DNA from 2 places in the Streptomyces paludis genome. Region 2 is predicted to be linked to the other one. Evidence: riboswitches for the same ligand, from Rfam matches in the RefSeq annotation. Region 2 holds a riboswitch; the other holds the start of a gene.
The links. A riboswitch is a leader RNA that binds a small molecule or an ion and turns the genes downstream of it on or off. The one in region 2 is predicted to bind cobalamin.
Positions count from the first base shown of each region.

Region 1 (4,261 bases), 2.4 Mb from region 2:
CGAAGGGCAGGCGCTTCTTGAAGAAGACGTCCTGGAGGCCCATCGCGCCCAGACCGACCGGGCGCCACTTGGCGTTGGAGCGGCCGGCCTGCTCGGTCGGGTAGAAGTTGATGTCCACGACGCGGTCGAGGAAGGTCACGGCCGTACGGACGGTCTCGTCCAGGCGCTCCCAGTCGATCTCGCCGTCCTCGTCGCGGACGAACGCGCCCAGGTTGACCGAGCCGAGGTTGCAGACGGCCGTCTCGCCGTCGTCCGTGACCTCCAGGATCTCTGTGCAGAGGTTCGAGGAGTGGACGGTGTGGCCGGGCTCGGCGGTCTGGTTGGCCGTACGGTTCGACGCGTCCTTGAAGGTCATCCAGCCGTTGCCGGTCTGCGCGAGGGTGCGCATCATCCGGCCGTACAGCTCGCGCGCGGGCATGGTTTTACGGGCGAGACCGTCGGCCTCGGCCTTGCGGTACGCGGCGTCGAACGCGTCGCCCCACAGGTCCACCAGCTCCGGCACGTCGGACGGGGAGAAGAGCGACCAGGTGCCGTCCGTGTCGACGCGGCGCATGAACTCGTCGGGGATCCAGTGCGCGAGGTTCAGATTGTGCGTACGGCGCGCTTCCTCGCCCGTGTTGTCGCGCAGTTCGAGGAACTCCTCCAGGTCCGCGTGCCAGGTCTCCAGATAGACACAGGCGGCGCCCTTGCGCCGGCCGCCCTGGTTGACGGCGGCGACGGACGAGTCGAGCGTGCGGAGGAAGGGGACGATGCCGTTGGAGTGGCCGTTGGTGCCGCGGATCAGCGAACCGCGCGAGCGGATGCGGGAGTACGACAGGCCGATCCCGCCCGCGTGCTTCGAGAGCCGCGCGACCTGGTGGTACCGGTCGTAGATGGAGTCCAGCTCGTCCAGCGGGGAGTCCAGCAGGTAGCAGGAGGACATCTGCGGGTGCCGGGTGCCGGAGTTGAAGAGCGTGGGGGAGGAGGGGAGGTACTCCAGCCGGCTCATCAGCCCGTAGAGCCGGCCGACCTCGGTAGCGGCCCGGTCGCTGTCGTCCTCGGCGAGGCCGGCGGCGACGCGCGCCATGAAGTGCTGGGGGGTCTCGATGACCTGGCGGGTGATCGGGTGCCGCAGGAGATAGCGGCTGTAGAGCGTGCGCAGCCCGAAGTAGCCGAAGCGGTCGTCGGCGGCGGGGTCGATCATCGCGTCGAGCCGGGCGGCGTGGAGTGCGACGAAGGCGGCCGTACGGTCCGCGACGAGGCCCTCGCGGTGGCCGACGGCGACGGAGGCGGAGAACGACACGGCGCCCTGGGTGGCCGCCTCGTCCGCGATGGCGCGCGTCAGCAGCCGGGCCGCGAGGCGGGAGTACGCCGGGTCCTCGGAGATCAGCCCGGCCGCCGCCTCGGTGGCGAGTCCGCGCAGCTCGGCCGCGTCCGAGCGGGCGTTACGGCCGCGCAGCGCGGCGGCGGCTACCCTGCCCGGGTCGGTGTCGGGCAGATCGGCGGTCAGCTCGGTCAGGGTCCGCAGCAGCGCGGTGCCGGGACCGTCGGACGGCGCGTCGACCGTTGCGGAAGACCCCGCCGCGGAAGGGCCCGTTGCGGAAGGTCCCGTCGCGGAAAGGCCCGCGGCGGAAGGGTCCGCTGCGGAAAGGACTGAGGCCGGATCCGCTGGCGCGATGGTCACGGGGTGCTCTCCCTCGCTCGGCTCTGGGCCTTCGCGGCGAGGGAAACGGGGATCGCGGGCGCGACCGGTACGGCCCGGAGACGGGCGGCACGGCGCGACGCGTCCACCGGCCCAACCGCGAGGCCCGGACGTCTGAGCGTCCGGTTCGGGTCGAGCCGGACGCACCGTCGGCAGGTACCCGGACTCATGAGGGTGCGGCAAAGCACACCATCACACACCGTTGCGGGACAGTTCCGGATTCGCACCGGATTCCCCTGCGTCGACAGCGAGGTTGAGCATACATCTGGGGGGCGGTCGCGATGCCACCCCCCAGATGTTGTGTCGTGGGTCATTCCGGCGGCCTGTGTCAGACCCCTCCGCTATCGTCGTACGCACTAGGAGGTGTCCCCTGTGACGGTCATCGATTACGAGTCCCAGATCCTTCCCGAAGAGTTCGACGAGGCCACTCGCATACTGGCCCGGACGATACAGAGCATCCGGCTGGAACTCATCGACGGGAAGATCAGGAGCAGGGTTGTGCCGGACGGGGACCACGGGCGCATCATCGAGTGGCTGACGCGTATCTGTATGCAGTCACGTCCCGAGCTGTGGCTCTATCCCGATCAAGGGCTCCAGGTACAGGCGTACCGGAAGGGCCGTGCCCGACCGGACGGCTCGGTGGCGCCCAGCGGTGCCTTTGTCGGCCAGGGCGAGTGGGCCGACCCGTCTCCCGTCCTGATGGCCGTGGAAGTCACCTCGTACGATTCCGACACCGACAGCCGCGACCGGGTCGAGAAGCCCCGCGCCTACGCCGAGACCAAGATCCCGCTCTATCTGCTGGTCGACCGGGAGCGCTGTGAGGTGACGGTCTACAGCGAGCCGGACGGCGGGCGCTACGAGATGGCGCATACGGTGCCGTTCGGCAAGGAGATCACTCTTCCCGACCCGGTGGGCATCACGCTGGAGACGGAGCAGCTCAAGAACTGGGTGCGCTGACGCCGTCGGCCGGGTCGGCTCTCGTACGGAGCGAGAGCCGACCCGGCCGGGGCGTGGTCCGGTTCAGCAGCAGCGGAAGCCCTCGCGGGGGTCGGCCTCGCGGGTGGCTGTGCGGTGGCGTTCGAAGGCTCGGCGGTCCATTAAGGGGGCTTCGGGTGTGTGGGTGCGGGTGTGGGTGACGTAGTGGTCGTACGCCGATTCGCCGGTCAGCTCGCGTACGTACCAGCGGATCCGGGATGCCAGGTGGCGCAGCCGGAGAGTTGTTACGGTCATGAGGTGCCGCCGCTTCCTGTGCCCGCCGTCACCCTGGCCTCCGCTTCCGCCGCCGCCAGTTCCGCCTTCTCCTCCTGCGTGGGGATCAGGCCGGCCGGGGCGACGATGCGGGATCTCACATAGGGGGTTTCGGACAGTTTCACGCTCTCCGGGTGGCGGATCGCCTGGAAGCAGACCCGGCCCGCGTCCGCGAGGACGACCAGGATGAGCAGGGCGAAGAGCGCCGTGAGTACGCCGTCGACCAGGGAGTTGGTGACGACGGTGTGCATGTCGTCCATGGACTTGGCGGGCGGCAGGACCTCGCCCCGGTCGATGCCCGCCTGGTAGACGTTCCGCTGGGTGAAGAAGCCCACCTTGGGATCGTCGGAGAAGATCTTCTGCCAGCTGGCCGTCAGGGTGACGGCGGCGTCCCAGGCGAGCGGTACGGCGGTCACCCAGGCCCATTTCAGCCGGCCGGACTTCACGAGCAGCGTCGTGCAGACGGCCAGCGCCACCGCCGCCAGCAGCTGGTTCGCGATGCCGAAGAGCGGGAAGAGCTGGTTGATGCCGCCCAGCGGGTCGTGCACGCCGACCCAGAGGAAGTAGCCCCAGCCGCCGACCACGACCGCGCTGGCGAACCAGACGCCCGGCTTCCAGCTGACCTGGCGCATCGGCTTGTACACGTTGCCGAGCATGTCCTGAAGCATGAAGCGGCCGACACGGGTGCCCGCGTCCACCGTGGTGAGGATAAACAGCGCCTCAAACATGATCGCGAAGTGATACCAGAACGCCTTCATCCCGGCGCCGCCGATCACCGACGAGAAGATCTCCGACATACCGAGCGCGAAGGTCGGCGCGCCGCCCGTCCGGGAGAGCAGGCTGCTCTCCTCGACGTCCTTGGCGGCCTGGGTGAGCTGGTCCGGCGAGATCGTGAAGCCCAGGTTGGCGACGGCCTGCGAGGCGGATTCGACCGTACCGCCCATCAGCCCGGCGGGGGAGTTCACAGCGAAGTACAGCCCGGGGTCGATGATGCAGGCCGTGATCATCGCCATGATCGCGACAAACGACTCGGTCAGCATCGCGCCGTACCCGATCATCCGGATCTGGGTCTCCTTCTGCACCATCTTCGGCGTGGTGCCCGAGGAGATCAGGGAGTGGAAGCCGGAGAGCGCGCCGCACGCGATCGTGATGAAGACGAACGGGAACATCGAACCGGCGAAGACCGGGCCGTTGCCACCGCTCGCGAACTCGGTGACGGCGTCCATCTTCAGCGTCGGCAGCGCGATCACCACACCGAGCGCCAGCAGCACGATCGTGCCGACCTTCATGAACGTCGACAGATAGTCGCGCGGCGCCAGCAGCAGCCACACC
Region 1 is NZ_CP031194.1:5,368,666-5,372,926, forward strand. It holds gene DVK44_RS23750 (ribonucleoside-diphosphate reductase subunit alpha) at 1-1,510, opposite strand, end outside; cobalamin riboswitch at 1,816-1,942, opposite strand; gene DVK44_RS23755 (Uma2 family endonuclease) at 2,054-2,638, shown strand; gene DVK44_RS23760 (CstA-like transporter-associated (seleno)protein) at 2,702-2,911, opposite strand; gene DVK44_RS23765 (carbon starvation CstA family protein) at 2,908-4,261, opposite strand, start outside.
Region 1: another riboswitch for cobalamin. It lies ahead of DVK44_RS23750 (ribonucleoside-diphosphate reductase subunit alpha); the one in region 2 lies ahead of DVK44_RS12830 (CbtB domain-containing protein).

Region 2 (4,261 bases):
CTGACTGAACAGCTCCAGCCCGACGCCCGCGACCTCAGCGAACGCCGGAGGCCGGGAGCCGTGGTGCTGGAAGACCACGTTCACCGAGGGGTGCGGCACGACGTAGGAGGTGTACGGCTGCGCCAGGTCCCAGTCGATCAGCCAGTAGTGCTCCAGATACGAGCGCAGCGCGGGGGCGGGCGAGCGGCGCCGGAAGCGTACGCGCGCGAACAGCTCGGGGGCGTCGACGATGCCCCGGGTGTCACGCCGCGGACCTGCTGCCATGGGGCCCAGGGTACGTGCGTACGGCTGTGTACGGGCTGCGTGCGGCTGTGGCTGTGGCTGTGTGCGCGACGGTCTGGCGGTGTCGCGTTTGTTCAAGACGTGCGGAGCGGTGCTTCCTAGGGTCGGCACCATGAACGACAAGATCAGCAACCTGAGCGAATTGTTGGCGGTGGCGGGCGACCGGACCGTCGCCGTCGTCCGTGGCATCACCGATGAGCAGCTGGCCGCGGCGACCCCGTGCGGTGAGTACGACGTGGACGCGCTCGTCGGGCATCTTCTCCAGGTCGTGGAGAACTTCCAGGAGCTGGCGCGCAAGCGGGACGCCGACTTCGGGACCGCGCCGGAGCGGCTGACGGGTGAGTGGCGCGACCGGTTCGCCGCCGAGACCGTACGGCTCGTGGCGGCGTGGGCCGCGCCGGATGCCGAGGAGGGCATGTCGGGGGCGATGGGGCTGCCGGCCAGGACGGTGGGGGCGATGGCGCTCGGGGATCTGACCGTGCACGGATGGGATCTGGCGCGGGCCACCGGGCAGCCGTACGAGCCGGACGCGGCGGTGGTGGCTGCGGTCGGGGCGGAGTTCGCGGCGCTGGCGCCGATGGCGCGGTCCATGGGGGTGTTCGGGGAGCCGGTGGCGGTGGCGGAGGGCGCGGGTCCGTTCGCGGAACTGCTCGGGCTGACCGGCCGGGACCCCCGCTGGACCCGCCCCGAAACGTCGTCTTCTACCGCGGCTGCCGGAACCTAAACCGAACTGGCGAACACTCGCAATCATTGGTTGGACGGGACTGGATGGGTTCACGGCGGGCAGACGTCTTGGCAGAGACCACTATCCGTAGCGGTTGTGCGAGAGGGACGAGAGGGAGGGGCCAGAAGACATGGAGATTTCCGGCATCATCACGGCCATCGTGGTCGGCATCGTCATCGGTGTGCTGGGTCGGCTCGTCGTGCCCGGGCGCCAGCGCATCGGTGTGCTGCTGACAGTTCTGGTGGGCATCGTCGCGGCCTTGATCGGTACGGCGCTCGCGGCGGGTCTGGGAGTCGCGAACACCAAGGGGATCGACTGGATCGAGCTGATAATCCAGATCGGTCTGGCGGCGGTGGGTGTCGCCGCGCTGGACCGGGTGAAGGGCCGGGGCTGACTCCGACGTCCTGGAGGGCCTGGAGGTTCCGTACGTCCAGGACGTCCCGTACGTCCTGGAGGGCCTGGACATACGGGGGCCGGCGCGCCGGGTTCACTCGTGGAGCGGGCGGCCGAGGCGCAGGTTCCAGCGGCCGTCGCGTCCGCTGAGTTCGGTGACGGACAGAGGACGTACGTCGATCCTCCAGAACGTACGCGCAGGCGCGCCCAAGGCGTGGACGGTGGCGGCGCGGATGAAGTCCGGCTCGGCCACGACGAGCAGGCGCCTGCCGGTTGCGGGGGGCATGGTGGGCCCGGCGGCTTCTGTCGTGCCGTCGCTGTGGGCCTCGCCGGCCGTGTCCAGCCAGTGGGCGACGCGGGTGTGGAAGTCGCTCAAGGACTCTCCCCCGTGGGGTGCGGCCTCCGGGTCGGACAGCCAGGCGGCCACCGACTGCGGTTCCGCGGCGGCCACTTCGTCCAGGGTCCTGCCCTGCCAGCGGCCCATGGCGCACGGCGCGAGGGCGGCCAGCGGGGCGGTGGTCAGGCCGAGGGCCTGAGCGGTCCGGCGGCAGCGGCGCGTGGGGGAGGCGTAGAGGGCGGTGGCGCGGGGGAAGGTCTCCCGTACGGCTTCGGCCTGGCGCAGCCCGGTGGCGTCAAGCCCGTCGTCGTCGCTTCCGTCGTTGCTCTCGTCCCCGCTGCCGTGGTCGGTTTCGGTTTCGGTCTCGCCGAAGCGGGCCTCGCGCAGGGCGGGGCTGATGGCGGGGGCGATGAGGGACACATGCAGTGACAGCTGTGTGGTCATGGTCATACGCGGGGGCCAACTCCTGGGCAAAGGGCCTCTTGGCCCGCTTGTCGGTTCGCGGTACCTTCACGTCGATATCACGACGGCGAGACGGAAGTCCGGTGAGAGTCCGGCACGGTCGCGCCACTGTATGCCGGGGACCGGCCGCGTACCAGGCGGTGGGTTCCGGGTGAGTCAGACCCGATGGCCGTCGTCAAAGCTCCACTTATGGGACGCGAGTTCCCCAAGGAGGTTGTGTCATGGCGCAGTCCATCGCGCATCCGGTCATTTCACCCGCCGACGCCGGTACGCCGGTGACCCCGCTCCCGCTGCGCGCGGTGCTGCCGTGGGCGGTGTTCATGGGCACGCTGATGCTGGTGCTGCTCTACTTCGTCGGTGCCGAACAGGGCGCGACATCGGTGTTCTCCGGGGCGGGGGTGCACGAGTGGGTGCACGACGGCCGTCATCTGCTCGGCTTCCCCTGCCACTGACCACTGACGGAGATCACGCGCATGCATGCCTCCACCGTCAGAAACCTCCTGGTCCGCGGCATGATCGCGGGCGTGCTGGCCGGACTTGTCGCGTTCGGACTGGCCTATTTCGCGGGCGAGCCCTCCATACGGGCCTCGATCGCGCAGGAGGAGGCCAACTCCGCGCCGGCGCATGAGCACGGCGACGGAGCAGAGGGTTCATCCGATTCCGATTCCGATTCCGCTTCTGATGCTGATTCCGCAGGCCATTCGCATGGAGATGAGGAGGGAGATCTCGTCAGCAGGCCGGTCCAGTCGACGTTCGGGCTGGCCACCGGTGTCCTGGTGTACGGGGTGGCCGTGGGCGGTATCGCCGCTCTGGTCTTCGCCGTCTGCCTGGGCCGGATCGGCCGGTTCGGGCCGAGGGCGATCGCGGCGCTGATCGCCGGGGCGGCCTTCACCACCGTCTGTCTGGTGCCGTTCCTGAAGTATCCGGCGAACCCGCCCGCGGTCGGCGACGGGGACACCATCGGCCGGCGCACCGCGCTGTACTTCCTGATGATCCTGCTGAGCGTGCTGCTGGCGGTCGCCGCGGTCATCGTGGGCCGACGGCTCGCGCCGAGGCTGGGGAACTGGAACGCGTCGCTCGCCGCGGGTGCCGGTTTCGTCGTGGCCGTGGCCGTGGCGTGTCTCGTACTGCCCGCGAACACCGACGCCATTCCGGAGACCTTCCCGGCGGCTCTGCTCTGGGAGTTCCGGCTGTCGTCGCTCGCCGTTCAGGCGGTGCTCTGGACTGCCTTCGGGCTGATATTCGGCGCGCTGGCGGAGCGGATGCTCCGGGCCGGCCAGGAGGAACGCGCGGCCGAGGACGGCGCGACGGCACGACCGGCGGCCGAACCGGCGCGCTGACGCCTCCCGCGGCGGGGGGAGCTGGGGCGGGGGCTGATGCCTCGGCGGGGAGCGGGAGCGGGGAGCAGTAGCGGGGAGAAGTAGAGTTCGAGGTCGGTTTTCTCCCAGTTCAGAAGCTCTGAGGTGTACGGCAGTGAGCATCCCGCCCCGCGAGGGCCACGGGTCCGGCGAAGTCGTCGGGGCCGATGAGGCCCGTGTGACAGTCGTCGGGATCGGCGCCGACGGCTGGAGCGGGCTCACCGATGCCGCGCGGGCGGCGCTGTGCCGTGCCGAGGTGGTCATCGGCGGCCCGCGCCAGCTGGATCTGCTCCCGGGGACGGGGACGGGTAGTGGGGCTGGGGAGTGTGGGGGTGAGCGGGTCGCGTGGCCGACGCCGCTGCGGGCCGCCGTACCCCGGCTGCTGGCCGCGTACGCCGGCCGCCGTCTCGCCGTACTGGCCAGTGGGGACCCGATGTTCTACGGGATCGGGCGGGCCCTGGCCGAGGAGGTGGGACCCGGTGCGCTGCGGGTGCTGCCGCATCCGTCGTCGGTGTCGTATGCCTGCGCGCGGCTCGGCTGGCCGGTGGAGGACACGGAGGTCGTCACGCTTGTCGGCCGCCCCACCGCGACGCTGGCCGCCGCGCTGCACGACGGGCGCCGGGTGCTGGTGCTCAGCGCCGGTGCCGCGACGCCCGCCGAGGTGGCGGCGCTGCTGCGGGAGCGGGGTTACGGGCCGAGCCGGCT
Region 2 is NZ_CP031194.1:2,936,178-2,940,438, reverse strand. It holds gene DVK44_RS12850 (helix-turn-helix domain-containing protein) at 1-264, opposite strand, end outside; gene DVK44_RS12845 (TIGR03086 family metal-binding protein) at 395-1,006, shown strand; gene DVK44_RS12840 (GlsB/YeaQ/YmgE family stress response membrane protein) at 1,137-1,400, shown strand; gene DVK44_RS12835 (histidine phosphatase family protein) at 1,494-2,186, opposite strand; cobalamin riboswitch at 2,222-2,343, shown strand; gene DVK44_RS12830 (CbtB domain-containing protein) at 2,420-2,650, shown strand; gene DVK44_RS12825 (CbtA family protein) at 2,672-3,538, shown strand; gene cbiE (precorrin-6y C5,15-methyltransferase (decarboxylating) subunit CbiE) at 3,678-4,261, shown strand, end outside.